DNA from 3 places in the Micromonospora sp. CPCC 205561 genome. Region 2 is predicted to be linked to each of the others. Evidence: riboswitches for the same ligand, from Rfam matches in the RefSeq annotation. Region 2 holds a riboswitch; each other region holds the start of a gene.
The links. Region 2 has a riboswitch for cyclic di-AMP ahead of V6V16_RS02685 (coiled-coil domain-containing protein). Riboswitches for the same ligand answer to the same signal wherever they lie in the genome.

Region 1 (3,267 bases), on a different contig from region 2:
GGCGGTGTTGCCGGTGTCCTTCTACAACGACTTCCCCCTGCCGGGACGCCGTTGGGTGTCGACCCTCGGGCCATACTCCGAACATCTCATCCGAGACGTCGGCGGCCTCTATCTCGCCCTGCTGGTGCTCAGCGTCTATGCATTCCGCCGCCCCACTGTCGCCGCGATGCACATGGCCGGTGGCGCCTGGCTGATCTTCAGTGCCGAGCATTTCCTGTGGCACATGTTGCACCTGCAGATGTTCCCCATGGTCGACAAAATCGGCCATGTGCTCGGCCTTGGTGGCGTCCTGGTGCTCTCGATCCTGCTGCTGTTTCCCGATCGCACGCGCGGTGGTACGTCCGATCCCCACGCCGAGAAGACGTGAGCCGGACCGCCGCGACGAGCCGCGACCACGCCTCGAAGACCACGTCCTCGTCCATGGCCGCCACGCCTGGCTCTCCGTCGCCCGATCCGTGACCACAGAAGGAGAACCAGTCCCGGCGACGACATGATCATCGGTCATACCCGTACCCGAGATCCGAAGACTGCTCACCGCACTCGTAGTGCGATCAACCCACCCACCAGAACGCGTCCGGGCTTGGTCCCGACGGCGCAGACGACGCCGACACCAAGCCCGAACCTGCCACTACCGACGACGCGGCCACCCCTGACGAACTGCCGTTGCAGGATCAGTAGACCGAGAGATGGACGTGGTTGGTGTGGTCGCTGGACGGGTCGCCGTTGGCCCCGCTGTACGACTTCCACCCGCTGCTGGGCAGCCAGATCTGGCGGTACCAGATCACGTAGAGCACGGCGAGCCGGTCGGCGTTGCGTACGAAGTACGCCGCTAGGTTGTTTCCGTACGTCCGGTCGCCGCCGCTGGCGTCGCCGCCGAAGCCGCCCTTCTGGGCCGCGAAGTCGCAGGCCCGACCCTTCGGATGCTCGCCCGAGCCGCCCGGGCGGTAGCAGGAGACGTACCGGGTGAAGCCCGCCGCCTTGGCCTGGTTGAGCGCGTGCAGGGTGCGGGGGGTGATGCAGCCGTTGGCGGGGGTGGGGTCGTTGACGCTGCACGACTCGGAGGGCCAGGAGCCGTCGGAGTTGCGCGGTGCCGCCTTCGCCGTCTTGTTCGAGGTGCCGCCGGGGGAGCCGCCCCCAGCGGCGGACTGCTGCTTGCGGTTGGCGACCGTCAGCGCCCGTTCGGCCTGTTCCTTGCGCTTGGCCATCACGGTGACCTGCTTGCGCTGTTCCCGGATCTCGCCGTCCAGGGCCAGCTTGGTGCGGGCCGCCTCGTCGCGCGTCCCCTGGAGTTCGCGCAGGGCGCGGTCCTCGTTGGCGGCCACCGCGTCGAGGGCGGCGGCCCGGTCCATGAAGCCGTCGGGTGAGTTGCTGTTGAGTAGGGCGGAGGCGACGCCGAGCCGGCCGGTGCGGTACGCGACCCCGGCGATCTCCCCGACCTTCGCGGCGCGCTCGGTCAGCTCGGCCTCGTTCGTCTTCAGCTGGGCGGCGAGCTGCTGCTGCCGCTTGACCGACGTCTCCAGGGCGCGCTTGGCGTCCAGGTAGCCCTTGCTGGCGGCCTCCAGCTGCGCGCGCAGGGCGGGGGTGCCGCCCTCCTCGTCCTGCCCGGGTGCCGCGGCGAGCAGGCCGGCGCGGGCCGCGGCCGCCGGGGCGGCGGTGACCGGTGCCACCGCGGTGCCGAGGGCGAGCGCCGTGGCGATCAGGGCCGCCACGCGGGCGGCACGTCGTCGTACAGGTGCCATCACTGGCATACACGTGTCCTTCCGTCAGCCGCCGACCGGGTTAGCTGACGGGTTCGGGACGGAAGATCCCTACCGCTGACGCGGATGCACCCCACGAACATGGTTCCCCGGTTCGCCCCGTCGGGCGATTAGGCGGCGGCCACCGCCGGCACCGGTGGGTGCCGCCTGGCGGAGGCCGAAGCCGAGCCTACCGGTGCCGCTGTGACTGGCGCAGCGGAGGTGACTGACGGTGCGCGTCCACACACGGTCAAATCCGGCATAGCGCGACAATATCATCTCAGAATTAAGGCGCAGCTCATTACCACTCAACCGCCCCGCAGGCCCCGGTGGACGCTCCCGGCTCGATCTGCAACGTGGCGTGCTCGATCCTGAAGTCCTCGTGCAGCGCCGCGCGGGCGGCGCCGAGCACCGCGCCGACCTCCGCGTCGGGCGCCATGGTCAGGTGCGCCGAGGCCACCTCCATCCCGGAGGTCAGCGTCCAGACGTGCAGGTCGTGCACCTCGGCGACGCCGGGCACGGCGGCCAGCCTGTCGTGCACCGCGGTGACCTGGAGGTGCTCCGGAGCGGCCTGCACCAGGATGCGCAGCGCGGCCCGCCCGAGTCGCCAGGTGCGCGGCAGGATGAACACCCCGATCGCGACCGCCACCAGCGGGTCGGCCCACCACCAGTCGGTGACGGTGATCAGCAGGGCCGCCCCGATCACGCCGAGTGAGCCCAGGAGGTCGGCCAGCACCTCCAGGTACGCGCCCTGGACGTTGATGCTCTCCTGCGCCCCGGAGCGCAGCAGCGCGAAGGCGCCGACGTTGGCGAGCAGGCCGAGCACCGCGACCGCGAGCATCGGGCCGGCGAGCACCTCCGGCGGGTCGCCGAAGCGGCGTACCGCCTCGATGACGACGTAGACCGCGACGCCGGAGAGCAGCACGGCGTTGGCCAGCGCGGCGAGCACCTCCAGCCGGTAGAGGCCGAAGGTGCGCTGCGGGTCCGCCCCCGCCCGGCGGGTGGCGGCGATCGCCGCGAGCGCCATGCCGATGCCGAGCACGTCGGTGAACATGTGCCCGGCGTCGCTCAGCAGGGCCAGCGAGCCGGTGCGGAAGGCCGCGACCGCCTCCACCACCATCAGGCCGGCGAGCAGCCCGAAGGCGGCCCAGAGTCGACCCCGGTGGCGGTGTGCGGCGTTCGCCACCGAGCCGTGATGGTGGTCATGACCAGCGCCCACGCGCCACCCCCCGTCCAGGCGTCCCGATCCGCGTCCAATCTATGCTCACATCGCAATGTGTGCAAGTAAGTCGGAGACCCCGGCCGGTCGGCCAGGGGGACGCCGGCGGGGCGAAGTGGGGTGGGCCCGGCGGCCTCAGCCGGTCGGGTCGACGGTGGTCAGCCGCTGGGTGGCCCGGGAGAGCGCGACGTAGAGCGTGCGCACCCCGGAGCCGGGGTCGGCCCGGATCTCGCCCGGGGCGACGAGGACGACCCCGTCGTACTCCATGCCCTTGGCCTCCAGGCTGGTGACCACCTGCAGGCGCGGCGCGCC
Region 2 (3,267 bases):
GAGCTGCACGCCGGCAACCGGCGCTTCGTGACCGGCTCCCCACGCCATCCCAACCAGGACGCAGACCACCGTGCGGCGGTCGCCGACGGGCAGCACCCCTTCGCCGTGATCGTCGGCTGTTCCGACTCCCGCCTCGCCGCCGAGATCATCTTCGATCGCGGGCTCGGTGACCTCTTCGTGGTCCGCACCGCCGGGCACACCATCGGTCCCGAGGTGCTGGGCAGCGTGGAGTACGCCGTGACGGTCCTGCGTACGCCGCTGGTGGTGGTGCTCGGGCACGACTCCTGCGGCGCCGTCCAGGCGGCGCGCGCGGCGGACGCCACCGGCACCCGGCCGGCCGGGCACCTCTGCGCCGTGGTGGACGCGGTGGTGCCCAGCCTGCGCCGGGCCGCCGCCGAGGGCGTGGACGACCTCGAACGGATCGTCGACATCCACATCGCCAACACCGTCGAGGCCATGCTGGAGAGGTCCGCGGTGCTCGCCGCGGAGGTGACCGCCGGGCGGTGCGGGGTGGTCGGGATGTCGTACCGCCTGAGCGCCGGCGAGGTGAGCACGGTGGCCTCGGTGGCGGCCGGCACGGCGTCGCCGACCGCCGCCGTGCCCGCCTGACGACAGCCGACCGCCGCCGCCGTGCCCGCCTGACAGCCGCTCTGCGGCCCGCCGGCGCGGCCCGGGGTGGCGCACGCGGCGGCGGCCCGTGACGACGCGACAGGGCCGCTCCGCGTCCGCGGGGCGGCCCTGTCGTCGGGGCGTCTCTAGAGCAGTGACACGTGGACGTGGTCCGTGTGGTTCGACGGGCCGCTGTAGGAACTCCAACCGGTCGCCGGGAACCAGATCTGCCGGTTCCAGATCACGTAGTAGATGCCGAGCCGATCGGCGTTGCGGACCAGGAACGCGGTGAGGTTGTTGCCGTACATGTAGGTGTCGTCGTTGTGCCAGGGGGAGAACCCGCTGCGCTGCAGCGACCAGTCGCAGGCCCGACCCTTCGGATGCTCGTACGGCCCGCCGGAGCGGTAACAGCCGACGAAGCGGTCGAACTTGGCCCGCTTGACCTCCTTGTACATGTGCAGCGTCCGCGCGGTGATGCAGCCCGAGGTGGTCGGGTCGTTCTCGGTGCAGCCCAGGGGCTTCCAGTCGCCGTCCGCGGTACGCCCCGGCGCCATCCGGGCGACCGGCGAGGTGGCGACCACCTTGCCGCTGGTCAGCCCTCTCCCGCCGACGAGTGCGAGCGCCTTCTCCGCCTCGCGCTTGCCGCGGGCCATCTCGTTCGTCAGCTTCGTCTGCTCGCGGACCTCGGCGTCGAGGGCCAGCTTGGCCTGCTCGGCGCGGGTCTTGACCTCGTTCACCGCGGCGAGCTTCTTGGCGTTGACCATGTTCAGCTCGTCGAGGGCGGCGGCGCGCTTGACGAACGAGTCGGGGCTCGCGGTGTCCAGCAGCATCGACACCGCGCCGATCCGCCCGGTGCGGTAGGACTGGGCGGCGATCTGGCTGACCTGCGGGGCGAGCGCCTCCAGCTCGGCCTGCGACCGGTCGACCTCCAGGGCCAGTTCGAGCTGGCGCTTCTTGGACTTCTCCAGCTTGGCCTTGGCCTGGACGTAGCTGCGGTTCCGCGCCTCGATCAGGTCGTCGAGCAGCTTGGGCTCGTTGTCCCCGTGCCCCGAGGGCTTGGGTGGGGTGGTCGGTGCCGCCGCCGCCGGAAGGGGTCCGACGAGGACGGCCAGGGCGGCGAGCACGGCCACCACGGGCGTCGACCAGCGGCGTAGGGGTGCCGTCACAGTTTTCCCTTCCGTCGACCGCCGACCGGGTTAGCTGACGGGTTCGGGGCGGAAGTGGCCCCTACCGCTGTCGCGGATTCACCCCAGTTACCTGGGTCCCCGGCTCGCCTGGCGGCGATTGGGCGGCGGTACCGCAGGCGCCGCTGCGCGCCTTCGGCGGTGACCGGCAGCGAGGTTACCCGAGAGTGCTCCCGGGGATCTACGTCCCCAAGCCGACCAAATGCGTTGTTTCCCAGCGGCGGAGGGTGAGCAGTGACGCGTCTATCAGCGCCGACGTCCCTTTTGGTCACGCTGCGGAGTCTCACCATGCGGTGTCCGTACTGTCCCGGTCGGGCCAGCGGCCGGCGGCGGTGGGCGGCGGGTCCCCGGCGCGCGGGCCGCTGAGCGCCTCCAGCGCCTCGGAGCGGTCGGCCGCGGGCCGGGGGGCCGGGGCGGGCGTGGTCGCGGCGACGCCCTGCCCGGCGGCGGCCCCGCCGCGCCGGCCGGCCGTGGTCACCACGGCGGCCAGCCCGGTGGTCAGGGGCACGGCGGCGATCAGACCCAGGGTGGCGACCGCGCTGCGGACGATCTCCTGGGCCAGGAACTCGCTGGTCAGGATCTGGGTCACCGCCCGGGAATCGGCGGTCAGCAGGAGCAGCACCGGCAGTGAGGCACCGGCGTACGCCAGCACGATGGTGTTCACCGTCGAGGCGATGTGTGCCCGCCCGACCCGGGTCGCCGCCCGGTAGAGCTGCCCGCGGGACAGCCCGGGGTTGGCGTGCGCCAGCTCGGTGACGGTGGCGGCCTGGGTCACCGTCACGTCGTCGAGCACGCCGAGGGAGCCGATGATGATCCCGGCCAGCAGCAGGCCGTGCAGGTCCACGTCGGCCTGGAACATCGACAGCGTCGTGGCGTCCTCGCTGCCGAAGCCGGTCAGATGGGTCGCGGCGGTGGCGATCGTGCCGAGGACGCCGGTGAGCACCAGGCTGCCCAGGGTGCCGAGCACGGCGACCGAGGTCTGCGCGGTCACGCCGTGGGTGAGGTAGAGCACCACGAACATGATCAGGGCCGCCCCGACGACCGCGACCAGCAGCGGTGGGCTCCCGGCGCTGATGCCGGGCAGCACGAAGGTCAGCAGGATGGCGAAGCTCGCCGCCAGGCCGGCCAGCGCCGCCAGCCCGCGCCACCGCCCGAACGCGACGATCGCCGCCGCGAAGAGCGCCACCAGCCAGATCAGCGGCGCGCCCCGCTGGTGCTCCGAGATGCTGTAGGCGCTGACGGTGGGGTCGGCGGGGTCGGTGAGCTCGACCAGGATGATCTCGTCCCCGACGGCCACGGTCGGAGCGCCGGGGCCGGCCGGCACGGGCGTCTCCACCTGCTGGCCGGCGTCGGGGCCGTCGTCCACCCGCACGGTGACCGTGCCGCAGGGGCCCTGCGCCGCGTCCGGGCTCCCCTCCGGGGTCTCCGGGGCCGGCGGGCACGGCTCCGTCACCACCCGGGTCACCGTGCCGTG
Region 3 (3,267 bases), on a different contig from region 2:
ATGTGGTCGCGGTCCAGCGGGATGTTGTACGCCCGAGCCAGGTGGCGGACCAGCTTGGCGGAGGTGCGGTACATCGCCTCGGTGTACCAGGTGCCGTGCCCCGCGAAGCCCTCGTGCTCCAGGCCGATGGACTTGGAGTTCACGTACCAGTTGCCGGCGTGCCAGCCGACGTTCTTGGTCTTGATGTGCTGGGCGATGTGGCCGTCCACCGAGCGCAGGGTGTAGTGCCAGCCCACCCGCTTCGGGTCCTTGACCAGGTTGACGCTCGGCCCGAAGTAGCCCTCGGTGTCGTGGATGACGATGTACTCGATCTTCTGCTGCGCGGGCCGGTCGGCGAGGTCGTGGTTGCCGTAGTCGCCGAGCGTCGGGCCGTACTGCTGGTAGGGGGCCGGGATCCACTCACAGGAGATGTCGCTCGGGCACTCCAGCCCGTCGGGCCGGGTGAGCTTGCGCAGGCGCAGCCGGTCCAGCCAGGAGCGGTCCGGCTGGATCGCGCGGCCGGCCAGCGTGACCCGCTGCCCGTCGTCGGTCACCCGGCTGTCGCCCGTGGCGATGGTCGCGTACACCTCGTTGGCGAAGGCCGCCGCGGCGTCGGCGCTGTCCGCGCCGGAGTACCGGGCGACCGCGCCGTACCAGGCCGCCGGGTCGGTGCCGGCGCCGACCGGGGCGCCGATCTCCTTCTGGTACGCGGCCAGCAGCGCCGCGCCGCCCCGGATGTTCGCCGTGACGTCCGTCCGCAGCGTCTCCTCGCTGGCGCCGGTCAACGCGGCGGCGGCGTCGACGGTACGCAGCGCGGCCTCGGCGGGAGGCGGGGTGGCCGGCGGCTCGTGCGCCTCGGCCAGGGAACGACGGGAGTCGTCGCCGCGCGGGTCCTCGGTGCCCTCGTCGTGGTGGGTGCCCCCGGAGAGGGCGGCCACGTGCTCGGCGTCGGTGAGGTGCATGGGTCCGTAGCCGCCGCTGGTGCTCGGCGTGCCGGCGTTGGTGTCCCAGCGGGACTGCAGGTAGGAGACACCGAGCAGAACGCTCTCCGGCACGCCGTACTCGGCGGCCGCGGCGGCGTACTGCTGCTGCCGATCGGTCGTCGGCGCGGCGGTGGCGGAACCGGCGCCGGCAAGCGGCGTCGCCGCCAGGGCGGCGGCCACGGCGGCGGCCAGCAGGACGCGTCTGCTCCTCGTTGTCGCTGACAGGTGCATCAGACCCCCAGGTCGGACGGGAAAATATGGGTCACCTTCGCCCCGCCCGCCGCCTCCGGTCAATACCTTCCTGTCAGACACTTCAGAAGGAAGGAAATTTTCGTCGCCCGGGTTGCGGTTCTGCCCGACCCAGGTCAGTACGGAGTGTCACGTCCCGGAGGGTTGCGGATCGATAACGGCCGTCTCTACTCTGGTCTTTCGTCGGCCGGTGACACTCCGTCCATCCGGGGCGGTGACGGTCCGACACCGCCGAGTCGCTCCCGAGCGAGCCGGGGACCCAGGTTCTCCGGGGTGAATCCGCAGCCTCTGCGGTAGGGCGTTCCCTTCCCGCCCGAACCCGTCAGCTAACCCGGTAGGCGGAGAGGAAGAAGGAGTCCGGACCCCGGTGGCACACCATGCCCCGCGGCCACCGTCGGCACGGTCGGTACCCGCCGGCCCCACGACGGCTGCGCCGCGCCCACGCTGGTACCGCTGCACCACCGCCCTGGCCGCCCTGGCCGCGTTCGCCGTCGTACTGACCGGCGGCGCCACGGCGGCCCACGCCGAACCGACGGTAGCCGAGATCGAGCGCCAGATCGACGAGGACTGGAACGAGCTCGAACCGGTCATCGAACGGCACAACGCCACCCGCCAGGACCTTGCCGCCAGGCGCAGGCAGGCCGACGCCCTCGCCGCGCAGATCAAGCCGCTGGAGAAGCAGGTCGACCAGGCGATGGAGAAGGTCGGCGCGCTGGCCGTCCGCGCCTACAAGGGCGAGACCCTCTCCACCGTCAACGCCCTGCTCGGCAGCCGCTCGCCGAGCGAGATGGTCGGGCAGCTCGAACTGCTCGACCGCTTCGCCCACCACCAGCAGCAGGACGTGCGGCGGGTCGTCGAGCTGCGGGACCGGCTGGCCGCCAAGAAGGCGCCGCTGGACGAGATGGTCGGCCAGCTCGGCCGGACCGAGGCCCAGCTCGCCGCGAAGAAGAAGCAGATCAACGCCGAGATCGACCGCTTGCAGAAGCTGCGACTGCGGATCTACGGCAGCGGCGGCGGCGGGCCGCTGCGCCCCGCGCCCTGCCCGGCCAGCTATCCCGGCGGCGCGGCCGGCACCGCCGTGAAGTTCGCCTGCGCCCAGATCGGCAAGCCCTACGTCTGGGGCGCCGAGGGCCCGAACTCGTACGACTGCTCCGGGCTGATGCTCGCCGCCTGGGCGAAGGCCGGGGTCTCGCTGCCGCACAACGCCGCACAGCAGCGCCGGGCCACCGCCACCGTCAGCCGGGGCGAGCTGCGCCCGGGTGACCTGGTCTTCTACTACAGCGACCTGCACCACGTGGGCATGTACGTCGGCGGCGGCTGGGTGGTGCACGCCTCCCGGGCCGGGGTGCCGATCAGGATGAAGAAGGTCGACGACGGCCCGATCCACAGCTACGGCCGACCCGGCTGAGAGCGACAGGAAGGGCCCTCTTCCCGCCGCTCCGGCGCGGCAGAGGGCCCTTCCTCATGCCCGAAGCCGGGTCAGCGGGTCGGCCAGGTGCGCCAGTGCTGCCAGGAACGGCTCGGGGTGGGGCCGCGCTGCCCCTGGTAGCGCGAGCCGTAGACGGCCGAGCCGTAGGGGTGCTCGGCCGGCGACGAGAGCCGGAAGATGCAGAGCTGACCGATCTTCATGCCCGGCCAGAGGGTGATCGGCAGGTTCGCCACGTTGGACAGTTCGAGGGTGACGTGACCGGAGAAGCCCGGGTCGATGAAGCCCGCCGTGGAGTGGGTGAGCAGCCCGAGCCGGCCCAGGCTCGACTTGCCCTCCAGCCGCCCGGCGAGCTGGTCGCCGAGCGAGATCACCTCCAGCGTCGAGGCCAGCACGAACTCGCCCGGGTGCAGCACGTACGGCTCGCCCTCCGGCACCTCGACCATCGAGGTCAGGTCGTCCTGCTGCTGCGCCGGGTCGATGTGGGTGTAGAGGTGGTTGTTGAAGACCCGGAAGAGCTTGTCCAGGCGCACGTCGATGCTGGACGGTTGCACCAGCGCGGGCTCGAACGGCTCCAGCGCGAGCGTGCCCGCCTCGATCTCGGAGGCCAGGTCGCGGTCGGAGAGCAGC

Region 1: another riboswitch for cyclic di-AMP. It lies ahead of V6V16_RS06090 (coiled-coil domain-containing protein); the one in region 2 lies ahead of V6V16_RS02685 (coiled-coil domain-containing protein).
Region 3: another riboswitch for cyclic di-AMP. It lies ahead of V6V16_RS05940 (C40 family peptidase); the one in region 2 lies ahead of V6V16_RS02685 (coiled-coil domain-containing protein).

What each region holds. Positions count from the first base shown of each region.
Region 1 is NZ_JBAKHV010000006.1:22,027-25,293, forward strand. It holds gene V6V16_RS06085 (hypothetical protein) at 1-367, shown strand, start outside; gene V6V16_RS06090 (coiled-coil domain-containing protein) at 672-1,739, opposite strand; cyclic di-AMP (ydaO/yuaA leader) riboswitch at 1,753-1,884, opposite strand; gene V6V16_RS06095 (cation diffusion facilitator family transporter) at 2,038-2,955, opposite strand; gene V6V16_RS06100 (HelD family protein) at 3,091-3,267, opposite strand, start outside.
Region 2 is NZ_JBAKHV010000002.1:96,700-99,966, reverse strand. It holds gene V6V16_RS02690 (carbonic anhydrase) at 1-609, shown strand, start outside; gene V6V16_RS02685 (coiled-coil domain-containing protein) at 756-1,775, opposite strand; cyclic di-AMP (ydaO/yuaA leader) riboswitch at 1,780-1,910, opposite strand; gene V6V16_RS02680 (YibE/F family protein) at 2,077-3,267, opposite strand, start outside.
Region 3 is NZ_JBAKHV010000005.1:171,231-174,497, reverse strand. It holds gene V6V16_RS05945 (N-acetylmuramoyl-L-alanine amidase) at 1-1,193, opposite strand, end outside; cyclic di-AMP (ydaO/yuaA leader) riboswitch at 1,431-1,566, shown strand; gene V6V16_RS05940 (C40 family peptidase) at 1,579-2,619, shown strand; gene dcd (dCTP deaminase) at 2,691-3,267, opposite strand, start outside.